2 regions of the Rhizobium sp. WYJ-E13 genome follow, and region 2 is predicted to be linked to the other one. Evidence: riboswitches for the same ligand, from Rfam matches in the RefSeq annotation. Region 2 holds a riboswitch; the other holds the start of a gene.
What was found. A riboswitch is a leader RNA that binds a small molecule or an ion and turns the genes downstream of it on or off. The one in region 2 is predicted to bind S-adenosylmethionine.

Region 1 (7,084 bases), 690 kb from region 2:
GAACCTTTCCGGCGGCGAGGCGCGCCGCGCAGCACTTGCCCGTGTGCTGGCGCCGGAGCCCGATATCCTGCTGCTCGACGAGCCGACCAACCATCTCGACCTGCCGACCATCGAATGGCTGGAAGGCGAATTGCAGAAGACGCGCAGCGCTGTGGTGCTGATCTCGCACGACCGCCGCTTCCTCGAGAAGGTCTCGACAGCGACCGTCTGGCTCGATCGCGGCACGTCGCGTCGGCTCGACAGGGGCTTTGCGTTTTTCGAGGCCTGGCGCGACCAGGTGCTGGAGGCGGAAGAGCTGGAACAGCACAAGCTCGGCAAGGCGATCGAGCGCGAAGAGCACTGGCTGCGTTATGGCGTGACGGCACGGCGCAAGCGCAACATGCGACGGCTCGGCGAGTTGCAGACCATGCGCTCACAATATCGTGGCCATAAGGGGCCGCAGGGAACCGTGCAGGCGACCACATCCGACGCACAGGAATCCGGCAAGCTGGTGATCGAGGCCGACAAGATCACCAAGAGCTATGACGACAGGCCGATCGTCACGCCGTTCTCGATCCGCGTGCATCGAGGCGATTGCATCGGTCTGGTCGGTCCCAACGGTGCCGGCAAGACGACGCTTCTGAAGATGCTGACCGGCCAGCTTGCGCCTGACAGCGGCACGGTGAAGCTTGGCACCAATCTCGAAATTGCCACTCTCGACCAGAAGCGCGAAGACCTGAACCCCGAGGATACGCTTGCCAACTATTTGACGGATGGGCGTGGCGAAAACCTACTGGTCAATGGCGAGCAGCGGCATGTGACCGGCTACATGAAGGAATTCCTGTTCCAGCCGGAGCAGGCGCGCACACCGATCAAGAACCTCTCCGGCGGCGAGCGTGCCCGGTTGATGTTAGCACGCATACTATCGCGGCCGACCAACCTGCTGATCCTGGACGAACCGACCAACGACCTCGACATCGAGACTCTGGATCTGCTGCAGGAAATTGTCACAGGTTTTCCCGGCACCGTCATCCTCGTCAGCCATGATCGTGACTTTCTCGACCGGACGGTGACCTCGACGATCGCGCCTGCCAATCCGGAAGCGCCGGACGGACGCTGGATCGAATATGCCGGCGGCTATTCCGATATGCTGGCCCAGCGCAAGGGTGCCGCCGAAGAGCGCCGCAAGGCCGAGAAAGCGGCGGAGAAGCCGAAGTCGCAGGAGGCTGCGGCTGCCGCTCCTTCCATCTCGAAGGGCAAGCTCTCGTACAAGCAGAAATTCGCGCTCGAAAACCTGCCGAAGGAAATGGCGAAGGCGGAGGCCGAGATCGCCAAGCGCGAGGAGAAAATGGCTGATCCGAACCTCTTCACCAAAGACCCGGCGACGTTCAACCGACTGGCATCGGAGATGGAGAAGCTACGCGAAAACCTGACCAAGATGGAAGAGGAATGGCTGGAGCTCGAAATGTTGCGGGAAGAGCTGGAAGGTTGATCGGAATAAAAATTTCCTGAATGTCGGATCGGGTGGTTATTCGCCGTCCTTGGGCCGAGCGTGATCGACGGCATGGTGCCGCCACGTCATAAGGGAGATTTTCATGCGCATGATTTTCGTGAACCTGCCGGTTAAGGACCTCGTCAAGTCGAAGGAGTTCTTCTCGGCACTCGGCTTTTCCTACAATCCGAATTTTACCACCGACGACGCTGCCTGCATGATCGTCGAGGAAAATATCTACGTGATGCTGCTGACCCATGGTCATTTCCAACAGTTCATCGAAGGCGATATCGCCGATACGTCCAAGGGCAAGGAAGTACTGACCTGCCTTTCGGCCGGCAGCCGCGCCGAGGTAGATGACTACCTGAAGAAGGCACTGGCATCCGGCGGCAAGCCCTGGAAGCCGATCCTCGACATGGGTCCGATGTACGGATGCAGCTTCCAGGATCTCGACGGTCATGTCTGGGAAATCATGTATATGGATATGTCTGCTGCCGGCTGAGCCGGTATTTCCAAAGATCTGGTGTGGACTTCCGGTATCCGGGATCGAGTTGCCGGAGTCCATTTTCTCTCACTTTTCCTTGATTCGTCAGTGTTGCGTCATGCGGTATAGAGTGCCGCCCCGGCAGCCGGGACCGTGCCGATCAGAGGCAAGAAGGAAGAGTCACATGTCTCGCAAATCCTATACCGGACTATTCATGGCGCTTGCTGCCAGCAGTTGTGTCGTGCTCGGCCTTTCGCAGGCGGCGAGCGCGCAGGAAACGCAGCACATGCGCGTGCGTGGCACGATCGAGAGCCTGAGCGGCGATACACTGACCGTCAAGACCCGCGAGGGCAATGAGACGACGGTGGCACTCAAATCGGGCTGGAAGGTCGCCGGCATCAGGAATGCGTCGGTTGACGACATCAAGGTCGGCGATTTCGTCGGCGTCGCCTCCCTGCCGAAAGGCTCAGGTCCCGATGGTGCCATCGAGGTGCTGATTTTCCCGGCAGCGATGAAGGGTACCGGCGAAGGCAACCGTCCGTGGGACGTGCAGCCGAACAGCTCGATGACGAATGCGACCGTCAGCAATGCGGTCAAGGCCGTCGACGGCCACATGATCACGCTCACCTATCAAGGCAAGGAAAAGATCATCTCGATTGCCGATGGCACGCCGATCGTCACCTTTGCGCCGGCGACGAAGGACGACCTGAAGCCGGGTGCCGGCGTCATCGTCATGGCGGAAAAGGCCGCCGACGGCAGCATCTCGGCCGCGCAGGTCACCGTCGGCGTCCACGGCGTGATGCCGCCAATGTAAGACACACAGTTCCGGACGCAAAACCGCTACACAATTTTACGGGAATTGCCTTAAAGCGCCGGGGCGCGAGCCGCCGCGGCGCTTGACCCGAGAACCGAAACTACTGGTTCTTCCTCGGATTTCGAGGGCAGCGCCAGCAGATGCAATGTGCGCGGCTGCAGCGCTTCCAGATAGGTCTCCGAGCGGCCGATATAGATCATGCCGGTGTCCGGCATAGTGGCGAGCAGCTTTGTCATCGTATGCTGCCATTCCGGCTCCATGCCCTCGAGCACTTCGTCGAAAACGACCCAACGAGGCTTGACGAGAAGCAGGCGGGCAAAGCCGATTGCCTTTTGCTCGTCGGCGTCGAGAAGCTTGTCCCAGCGCGCACGGCTGTCGAGTCGGGCAACCAGCGCATGCAGACCGGCAGCCTCAAGCGCGGCTTCGATGGTCGCGGTGTCATAGGCCTCGGGTTTTTCGGGGAAGGAGATTGCCTCACGCAGCGTTCCGCCGGGGACGTAGGCGACCTGCGGGATGAACAGGATGTCGGCAATCGGCGGCAGACCAATCGTACCTTTGCCGCACGGCCAGAGGCCGGCCATGGCCTGGAAGAGCAGGCGGCGATTCACACTGTGATCGCCGTTGATCATGACCTTCTCGCCGGCCTTGATCGTAACATCCGTTTCGCGTATCCGGAAGCCGCCGCAATCCTCGATGTCCTCGCCAAGCTTGGCGACGATGACGACATCCTTCAGCGTCAACGTATCCGCTGCGGTTTCCTCATATACGATGGCATCCTTCAGATCGAAGTCGTCGTCCATCTCCTGCAGTGCCTGGCGGAAATCGGTGACGCGCATCAGCGTGGCGCGCCATTCGGCGATCGGGCCGAAGTTGGCGACATACCAGCGCAGTGCCGTGTTGACCTGGTTGAAGGCCCCGACCGACATCATCAGCTGGCCGAAGGTGAGGCCACCGGAGAAATAGGCAGGTGCTGCAACGATGATCGGAATGACGATGACCAGCCAGCCATAACCTGCCGAAACCCAGGTGAGGTTGGTATTGGCCATGGCGAGACGCTTGATAACCGCGAGAACGTTGCTGATGTCGATATTGATGCGCTTGCGCTCGTTTTCCTCGCCGTGCGCCACTGTAATCGCCGGCATGTTCTCGTTGGCGTGCATCAGCGCGAAGCGCAATTCGGCTTCCTTGGAGAAGCGGTCTGCATTGAGCTTGACAAGCTTGCGGCCGACGACCTGGCTCAGTACCGAGGCCGATGCAGCATAGAAGATTGCCGCCCAGACCATGTAGCCGGGAATGGAAAAACTGTAGCCGCTGATATGGAAGATGAAGCCGCTCGAAAGCTCCCACAACACGCCGATGAAGCTGACAAGCAGGATGGTCGACTGCAGGAGGCCGAGCACGAGACCGGTGGTGCTTTCGGCCAGGTTACGGGAGTCCTCATGCAGCCGCTGGTCCGGATTGACGCCGAGAATGCCGATGGTGGAGAGTTTGAGGGCGCGCTTGCGCTTCAGCCATTGATCGACGAGATCGCGCGAAAGCCCTTCGCGCATATAGAGCGCAGTCATCTGGTTCAGCCAGGCCTGCAGCACGTTGAGCAGCAGTAGCGCGCCGGCGATCATCGCGAAGATTTCGAGCTGGTGGAAGAACTCTCCAAGATCACGGCGTTCGAGTGAATCGTAGAAGGGGGCGTTCCATTCGTTGAGGATCACCTGTCCGTAGGCTGTCGCCAGGATGATGACGACAAGCAGGACCGCAAGCCCCACCACCTTGCCGCGGACCTGCGAATTCCAGAATGCGGAGAACATCACTCCAAGCCGATATGTCAGGCTGAGATCATACCCTACCCGGTCCTGACTCTGGATGCCCCTCCCCCTTTCGATGTTATTTGCCATTACAAGTTTCCAAATCCGCCCATCCTTATATTAATAACATGGGGGCGTCACTGGTCCATCAACAGATTCCGCCACCCATAAAGAAAGCGTGATGGCTTTTGCAGCTATCTGCATTGACAGTTGATTCGAAGCCGGACTGGCGCTATCTAGAATGCCCTGTGGTGATTTGGCCGGCCGGCTTGCAGCCACGTTAAATAAGTCGCTAAAGGGCCGCGTGCGGGCCGGTAGCGATTCATTCGCCGCCGGTTTTTTATTTTGATCGAGTTGACCGCAATGCCCATCAAGATCCCCGATACGCTGCCCGCCTTCGAAACCCTCGTGAATGAGGGCGTGCGGGTGATGACCGAAACGGTGGCCATCCGTCAGGATATCCGCCCGCTGCAGATCGGGCTGCTGAACCTCATGCCGAACAAGATCAAGACCGAGGTGCAGATGGCGCGCCTTGTGGGCGCTTCGCCGCTTCAGGTGGAATTCTCGCTGATCCGCGTCGGCAATCACAAGGCCAAGAATACCTCTGAAGAACATCTGCTTGCCTTCTACCAGACCTGGGAGGAAGTGAAGCACCGCAAGTTCGACGGCTTCATCATCACGGGCGCGCCGATCGAGACGCTGCCCTACGAGGATGTTACCTATTGGAAGGAAATGCAGCAGATTTTCGACTGGACCCAGACAAACGTCCATTCGACCATGAATGTCTGCTGGGGCGCGATGGCAGGGATCTACCATTTCCACGGCGTGCCGAAGTATGAGCTGAAGGAAAAGGCCTTCGGCGTCTACCGCCACAGCAACCTCAAGCCCTCCTCCGTCTATCTCACCGGTTTCTCCGACAATTTCGAGGTTCCGGTGTCGCGCTGGACCGAGGTGCGCCGGGCCGACATCGAGAAGGTCGACGGCCTCGAGATCCTGATGGAATCGAGCGAGATGGGCGTCTGTCTCGTCCACGAGCCGAAGGGTCGGCGGCTCTATATCTTCAATCACGTCGAATATGATTCCACGTCTCTCTCGGACGAATACTTCCGCGACGTGAATGCCGGCGTGCCGATCAAAATGCCGCACAATTACTTCCCGCATAACGATCCGGCACTTGCGCCGCAGAACCGCTGGCGCAGCCATGCGCATCTGCTTTTCGGCAACTGGATCAATGAGATCTACCAGACGACGCCCTACGATATCGAAGAGATCGGCTCGGACATCTGAGCGTTACAGGGTGGGTTTAGAAATGGCGCCGTCGCACTTCTGAGACGGCGTTTTGTTTTCCGGGTCCGCCCGGTTGCGATTTGCAGCGAATGGGGGCAGGTTCCGGTTCCTGAATCGTAGGGATGGAGTGAGCGTCGATCATGGTGGACAAATTGGAACGGGAAGTTTTCGGACAGACCAAGGAGGGGGAGACCGTCCATCGCGTCGTCATCCGCGGTGGCGGACTGACGGTCAAGGTGTTGAGTTGGGGCGCGGTTATCCAGGACGCGCGGCTGGAGGGCCATGATGCGCCGCTGGTGCTCGGCTTCGAGGATTTCAGCAGCTACCTCGCCCATTCGCCCTTCTTCGGGGCAACGCCGGGCCGCTGCGCCAACCGCGTCGGCGATGGCAAGTTCACGCTCGACGGCAAGGCTTACCAACTCGAACTCAACGAGAAGGGTGTCACGCATCTTCATGGCGGCAGCAACAATATTGGTACGCTCGTCTGGACGATCGTTGAACATGAGGCCGACCGCGTGGTGCTGAAGATCGTCGACCGCGATGGCCGCGCCGGTTATCCCGGCAACTGCATGATCCAGGCGACCTATCGCGTGCACGGCAATGGCGAGCTTTCTGTCAATTACGAGACGACGACGGACCAGCCGACGATCGCCAACGTCTGCCAGCATTCCTATTTCAATCTCGATGGCCGCGAAGATGCCCTGGCGCATGACATCATGATCGCCGCCGACCACTATCTGCCGACCAGTGAGAAGCAGATACCGACCGGCGAGATCCGCCCTGTTGCGGGGAGCGAGTTCGATTTCCGCGAGATGGCGCCAATGAAGCGCTTCGTCAGGCAGGAGCAGGCCCTCTACGACCACAATTTCTGCTTATCGAGCGAGCGCACGGCCAAGCGCTCCGTCGTGCTTGCCCGCAGCCTGCATTCCGGTGTGTCGCTGGAAGTGCGCACGACAGAGCCGGGCGTGCAGTTCTATGCCGGTTTCAAGCTCAACGTGCCTGTGCCGGGTCTCGGCGGCCGTAAATATGGTCCCTTCGCCGGCTTCTGCCTGGAAACACAGATCTGGCCTGACGCGATCAATCACCAGGGCTTCCCCAATGCGGTGCTGCGCCCAGGCGAAGTGCTGCGTCAGGAAACGGATTACATCTTCGCGAAGAACTGAGTTCGTCGTCTCATCTGGATCAATGAACCCTCGCGGCGCCCTGCGAGGGTTTTTCTTTGACGG
Region 2 (7,084 bases):
GACCTGGTTTTCTTAGCCGGAGTCCGGTGCCCGGAACCTGATCAGGAGATCGCGCCATGGCTGAAGCCTCGCCGCTTTATGACACCTATTCTCGTGCCCCATTGCGGTTCGAGCGAGGTGAAGGCGTCTGGCTGATCACCGACACCGGCGAGCGATATCTGGATTTCGGCGCGGGCGTTGCCGTCACATCGGTGGGGCATGGCAACCCGCATGTCGTGGCCGCGCTCAAGGATCAGGCTGACAAGGTCTGGCACCTTTCGAACGTCTACGAGATCCCCGGCCAGGAGAAGCTTGCCAAGCGGCTGACGGATGCCACCTTCGCTGACAAGGTGTTCTTCACCAATTCCGGCGCTGAGGCTCTGGAATGCGCGATCAAGACGGCGCGCCGCTACCAGTTCTCCAAGGGCCACCCCGAGCGCTTCCATATCATCACCTTCGAAGGCGCCTTCCACGGCCGGACGCTGGCGACCATCGCCGCCGGTGGCCAGGAGAAATATCTCGAAGGTTTCGGTCCGAAGACCCCTGGATTCGATCAGGTACCCTTCGGCGATATCGAGGCTGTCCGCGCCGCGATCACCGAAAAGACGGCCGCCATCCTCATCGAGCCCGTGCAGGGCGAGGGCGGTGTCCGCCCTGCGACGTCAGAATTCATGAAAGCGCTCCGCCAGCTCTGCGACGAGCATGGCCTGCTGCTGATCCTCGATGAGGTCCAGACAGGTGTCGGCCGCACCGGCAAGCTTTTCGCCCATGAGTGGTCGGGTATCACACCTGATATCATGGCCATCGCCAAGGGCATCGGCGGCGGTTTCCCGCTTGGTGCCTGCCTTGCGACGGCAGAGGCCGCGTCCGGCATGAAAGCCGGCACGCATGGCTCAACCTATGGCGGCAACCCGCTTGCCATGGCTGTCGGCAGCGCGGTGCTGGATATCATCCTGGCCGACGGCTTCCTGCAGCATGTGCGTGATGTCGCCCTCGTTTTCCGCCAAGGCCTTGCCTCGCTCAAGGATCGTTATCCTGACGTAATCGAGGATGTCAGGGGCGAAGGTCTGCTGCTCGGCATCAAGGCCGCTATTCCCTCGGCTGAGCTGTTACAGGCGATCCGCGCAGCACATCTTCTGGCAATCCCGGCGGGCGACAACGTCATCCGTCTGCTTCCGCCGCTGGTCGTAACCGCAGAGGAGGCGCGCGAAGGGATTTCCCGTATCGAGCATGCCGCCGAAAGCATCCGCGCCGCCAAGGTCAAGAAGACCGCTTGATAGGATATTGCCCCGCCCGCCGGCGGGCGTAGCAGGTAAAGAACATGGCTTCCCCGAAACATTTCCTCGATCTCTCCGCAGTCACCGCATCCGACCTCAGAACCATCATGGAGGATGCCAAGCTGCGAAAGCAGGCATTCAAGGCCGGCACCGCCGACAAGCCGCTCGCCGGCAAGATGCTGGCCATGATCTTCGAGAAGCCGTCGACCCGAACCCGCGTCTCCTTCGATGTCGGCATGCGCCAGCTCGGCGGCGAAACGCTGTTCCTGTCGGGCACCGAAATGCAGCTCGGCCGCGCCGAGACGATCGGTGACACCGCCAAGGTTCTGTCGCGCTATGTCGATGCGATCATGATCCGCACGACCGAGCACAGCCGTATGCTGGAGCTCGCCGAGCATGCCACCGTGCCTGTCATCAACGCGCTGACGGACGATACCCATCCCTGCCAGATCATGGCCGATGTCATGACTTTCGAAGAGCATCGCGGCCCGATCAAGGGCAAGACGATCGCCTGGACGGGCGACGGCAACAACGTGCTGCATTCCCTGGTGGAAGGAGCCGCCCGTTTCGGCTACCGCATGAACATGGCCGTACCCCTTGGTTCCGAGCCGAAGGATCACTATTTGAACTGGGCCCGCAATGAGGGCGCCGAAATCATGCTCTACCATGATGCTGACCGTGCGGTCGCCGGCGTCGATTGCGTGGTGACCGATACCTGGGTCTCCATGAATCAGGAACATCGGGCTCGCGGTCACAATGTCTTCCAGCCTTATCAGGTCAATGCGCATTTGATGGCGCAGGCCGGCAAAGACGCATTGTTCATGCATTGCCTTCCCGCTCATCGCGGTGAGGAGGTGACGGACGAGGTGATCGACGGCCCACAATCCGTGGTCTTCGATGAAGCGGAAAACCGTCTTCATGCGCAGAAGTCGATTCTTGCTTGGTGCCTGGGCGCGATCTGAACCATAATCGGATGTCGCGAGTCCAAAACTCGCGGCTGCGCAAGCAGCCGGTGCGCTAGCCGGCTGCTCTGACAAAACAGGAGTGAAAGCCATGGCAGAAGCTGCCGCCGCCCTCGGCGAGTTCGATTTCGCCGGCGATGATCATGTCGTCCCTTTCCAGGTCGAAGGGCTGGATGTGCGCGGTCGCGCCGTCCAGCTCGGCCCGATGCTGGATTCAATCCTCGAACGTCATCATTATCCTGCGCCCGTCGCCCGCCTTCTGGCGGAAGTGGTGGTGCTCACGGTGCTGCTCGGCACATCGCTGAAGTTCGACGGCAAATTCACCGTTCAGACCAAGAGCGACGGTCCCGTCGACCTGCTGGTCGCCGATTTCTCGACGCCGGAAAACGTCCGGGCCTATGCCCGCTTCGATCAGGCCTCGCTCGACAAGGCTATTGCGGCAGGCGAAACCGAGCCGGAACAGCTTCTTGGCAAGGGTGTGCTCGCCTTTACCATCGACCAGGGCAAGTTCAGCCAGCCCTATCAGGGCATCGTCGCGCTTGACGGTACCTCACTGGAAGATATCGCCGGCGTCTATTTCCGCCAGTCGGAGCAGATCCCGACGCGTGTGCGCCTTGCCGCTGCCGAGCTCTTCGATCGTGACGATCATGGCAAGCCGCGTCACCGCTGGCGGGCAGGGGGCCTCGTTGCCCAGTTTCTGCCGGAAGCGCCGGAGCGTATGCGCCAGGCCGATCTTCACGGCGGCGATGGCGACACGGGCGAACGCGCCCATCTCGAAGACGATGCCTGGGCGGAAGCCCGCTCGCTCGTCGAAACCGTGGATGCCGATGAGCTGACCGATCCGCTGGTCGGCACGGAACGCCTGCTGTTCCGCCTCTTCCACGAACGCGGCGTGCGCGTCTACGATCCGCGCGCGGTCTTCGATCGTTGCAGCTGTTCGCGGGAAAAGATCGGCAACGTGCTGAAGGGTTTCAGCGCCGAGGAAGTAGAGGAAAGCCAGGAAAACGGCGAGATCGCCGTAACCTGCGAATTCTGCTCCACGACCTATCGCTTTCCGGTAAACGAGGTTGCACCGGCGGAGTGATCAGTTCAGCACCCTGAGCAGGCCGGGTGAATCCAAGGAGAAGGCGGGGATGTCGACATCGAACAGCTCGCCTTCGTCCGTCTCCATCTGGTAGTGGCCGAACATCAGGCCGGATGGCGTATCCAGCGGACAGCCCGATGAATATTCGTAAGTATCGCCTGGCTGCAGCCGCGGCTGTTCGCCAACGACGCCGGGGCCGCTGACCTCGTCGATCTGCCCGTTCTGGTCGGTAATATTCCAGTAGCGGTTGACGAGGCGCACGGCTATGTCGGAGTTGTTGGCGATGACGACGCGGTAACCCCAGACATAACGATCATCGTCCGGATCGGATTGCTCCTCCAGATAAAAGGGTTCGACAACCACTTCGATGTCTCGTGTGAGGGCGCGATACATGCCTTACACCTTAGTCAAGATATGTTACCCGTATCTTATAAGAGGCCCCATCCGTCAAGAAATGGGACAGTGATCGCGGCCTCGCCACCCCAGTTGGGCGGTCTTTCGTTCATTAAGCCTAACTCTCGGTGTTAATTTCAAGGCAAATGCTGCTGTCGCGGCATGATCCCTGGCATTCTACTCTTTGAAACTCATGCATCGGACCGAAAATCGATCCCGATTTTCGGGCCGATGCATGAAAAGATCAGGCCGAAACCTTGGACAGCGCGCGGGCGAAATCCTCAAGGAGATCGTCCGTGTCTTCGATGCCGGCCGAGAGGCGCACCGTGCCCGGCGAAATGCCGAGTTCGGCGCGGGCCTCATCCGTCAGGTTCTTGTGCGTCGTCGTGGCCGGATGAGTGATCAGGCTCTTGGAGTCGCCGAGATTGTTGGAGATCTTCACGATCTCAAGCGCGTTCTGCAGCGCAAAGGCCGCTTCCTTGCCGCCCTTTAGCTCAAAGCAGACGAGCGTCGAGCCGCCCGACATCTGCTTGGCGATGATATCGGCCTGCGGATGGTCCTTGCGGCCGGGATAGATGACCTTGGCGACCTTGCCCTGATCGGCCAGGAAATCGGCGATCTCAGCCGCGTTCTGCGTCTGCTGCTTGACGCGCAGCGGCAGCGTCTCGATGCCCTTCAGCAGTGTCCAGGCATTGAAGGGCGACATGGCCGGGCCGGTGTGGCGGAAATAGTCATGCAGGTTTTCGTCGATCCATTCCTTGTCGGAGAGAACCACGCCGCCGAGGCAGCGGCCCTGACCGTCAATATGCTTGGTCGCGGAATAGACGACGATATGCGCGCCGAGCTCCAGCGGCTTCTGGAAGAGCGGCGTCGCAAAGACGTTGTCGACCACGACCTTCGCGCCGATCTGGTTGGCGAGCTTGGCCACACCGGCTATATCGACCACTTCCAGCGTCGGATTGGTCGGGCTTTCCAGGAAGAACACCTTGGTCTTCGGCGTAATCGCCTTTTCCCAGTTCTCCAGATAGCGGCCGTCGACCAGCGTGCAGTCGATGCCGTATTTCGGCGCCAGCGTCTCGACCACCCAGCGGCAGGAGCCGAAGAGGGCACGGGCGGCAACGATATGATCGCCGGCCTTCAGCTGGCAGAGAATGGCGGCGGTGACGGCGGCCATGCCGGAAGCCGTGGCGCGGGCATCTTCAGCGCCTTCGAGAGCGCACATGCGCTTTTCGAACATGTCGTTGGTCGGGCTGCCATAACGCGCATAGATGAAACCTTCGGTTTCGCCCTTGAAGCGCGCCTCTGCTGCCTCGGACGTATCGTAGACGAAGCCCTGCGTGAGATAGATTGCCTCTGACGTCTCGCCATATTGCGAGCGCAGCGTTCCGCTGTGGACGAGTTGGGTTGCCGGGCGCCAGGTCTTGCTCATGCCATCACCACTTTCAAACAACAAAAAAACCGGCCGCAAAAGCAGACCGGTTTTCAACCCGGTCTTTTTAGCCACTTGTTTAACGTGGCTGCAAGCCGACCGGCCAAATCACCACGGGATAAATTTGCAATACTGCCGTTCTGCGCTTGCGTCAATTCCCCGACTTTGGTTTTGTCGGCGGCAGATTATGGATGGAGCATGATGGCTCGCGAAACTGGAATTCTGGCCGACCGCGCGATAGCAGCGCTGTTTGAAACGGGGCGTCTTCAAAGCGAACGCGAGCTTGATCGTGACCAGATCCAGCCCGCAAGCCTGGATCTGCGGCTGGGCGCCAAGGCTTTCCGGGTGCGCGCCAGCTTCATGCCCGGCCCGTCGCATCTCGTCTCCGACAAGCTTGACCGGCTGAGCCTGCACGTCATCGACCTCTCCGAAGGCGCGGTGCTGGAAACCGGCTGCGTCTACATCGTACCGCTGATGGAGCGCCTCGATCTGCCGGCCGACATGTCGGCTTCGGCCAATCCCAAAAGCTCGACCGGCCGGCTCGATATCTTCACCCGTGTCATCACCGATTACGCGCAGGAGTTCGACAAGATCCCATCGGGCTATTCCGGCCCGCTTTATCTCGAAATCAGCCCGCGCACCTTCCCGATCGTCGTGCGTCGCGGCTCGCGCCTGTCGCAGATCCGCTTCCGCGTCGGCCATTCGGTTCTCGGCGAGCCGGAGCTTTTGAAGTTGCACGCAACGGAAACGCTCGTCGCCGCCAAGCAGCCGAACGTCTCCGGCGGCGGTATTGCGCTGTCGATTGATCTGACAGGCGACGAGGAAGGCCTGATCGGTTATCGCGGCAAACACCACACGGCCGTCGTCGATGTCGACAAGAAGGCCCAGCACGATATCTTCGACTTCTGGGAGCCGCTCTATAGCCGCGGCCGCAATGAGCTGATCCTCGATCCGGACGAATTCTACATTCTCGTCTCACGCGAGGCCGTGCACGTTCCCCCGCACTATGCGGCGGAAATGACCCCCTTCGATCCGCTCGTCGGCGAATTTCGTGTCCATTATGCCGGCTTCTTCGATCCCGGCTTCGGCCATGCGCCCGCCGGCGGGCGCGGCAGCCGCGCCGTGCTGGAAGTACGCAGCCACGAGGTGCCCTTCATCCTCGAAGACGGCCAGATCGTCGGCCGCCTGATCTACGAACACATGCAGGAACAACCATCGAGCCTCTACGGCTCGGGCCTCGGCTCCAACTATCAGGCCCAGGGTCTGAAACTGTCGAAGCATTTCCGCATCTGATCTGCGGTGATTGCCGCGACTTGACAGCGGCGGCCATCTGTTGGAAGTCTCAAGTGGTTGGCGGGTGTAGCTCAATGGTAGAGCAGCAGCTTCCCAAGCTGAATACGAGGGTTCGATTCCCTTCACCCGCTCCAGTTACCCTCCTCAATCGCGTCCGAAAATATTGATCGGTCGGTACTGGCGGTGCGCAATCGCCAGCGAACGGTCCGGACGGATGATATAGGTCTCCTCGACCTGCCGGCCGTACTGGTCGATGAAACTGTGCGGGAAGGTCGATCCAATTGGCGACTTTGTCAGTTTCGTGCGCGGCTGGCCGTTGTAGGTGATGCTGCCGGGAATGGGCTCGATGCCGGGGCCGGTATATTCGACGGTGGTGCAGCCGGCGAGCGCCAGCGCGCCGATGAGGCTAAATGCGATCAGTTTCATCTCCGGAGCCTTTCTGTCCGCGGCACGGTGTCATTGTACCGCAAATCGCGGAAAGCTCACGACACAAACGGCACGCATGTCTTCAACCCTTCGAGAAGAGCTTTGGTAAGGTCACCGCCGGTCTGACTTCGCTCCTCTGAAGTCGCTCGGCCGGCCTTATTGCCGCTTTCGGCTCGATCTGCGGCGGCTGGCTGTTTTATTGCACGGCGCCCGGTAACGTGCTCATCGACGTCGGCTGGTG

Region 1: linked by a shared signal. The riboswitch ahead of metA (homoserine O-succinyltransferase) and the one ahead of KQ933_RS00780 (O-succinylhomoserine sulfhydrylase) in region 2 are both predicted to bind S-adenosylmethionine.

What each region holds. Positions count from the first base shown of each region.
Region 1 covers NZ_CP076853.1:3,809,749-3,816,832, reverse strand. Annotated here, with positions in the region: gene KQ933_RS18955 (ABC-F family ATP-binding cassette domain-containing protein) at 1-1,471, shown strand, start outside; gene KQ933_RS18950 (VOC family protein) at 1,575-1,973, shown strand; gene KQ933_RS18945 (DUF5666 domain-containing protein) at 2,140-2,769, shown strand; gene KQ933_RS18940 (ABC transporter ATP-binding protein/permease) at 2,820-4,661, opposite strand; SAM riboswitch at 4,810-4,887, shown strand; gene metA (homoserine O-succinyltransferase) at 4,935-5,858, shown strand; gene KQ933_RS18930 (aldose epimerase family protein) at 5,999-7,021, shown strand.
Region 2 covers NZ_CP076853.1:153,555-160,638, forward strand. Annotated here, with positions in the region: gene KQ933_RS00760 (aspartate aminotransferase family protein) at 57-1,256, shown strand; gene argF (ornithine carbamoyltransferase) at 1,301-2,218, shown strand; gene KQ933_RS00770 (Hsp33 family molecular chaperone) at 2,310-3,302, shown strand; gene apaG (Co2+/Mg2+ efflux protein ApaG) at 3,303-3,695, opposite strand; gene KQ933_RS00780 (O-succinylhomoserine sulfhydrylase) at 3,940-5,124, opposite strand; SAM riboswitch at 5,171-5,249, opposite strand; gene KQ933_RS00785 (2'-deoxycytidine 5'-triphosphate deaminase) at 5,323-6,417, shown strand; tRNA gene KQ933_RS00790 (tRNA-Gly) at 6,478-6,551, shown strand; gene KQ933_RS00795 (hypothetical protein) at 6,562-6,843, opposite strand.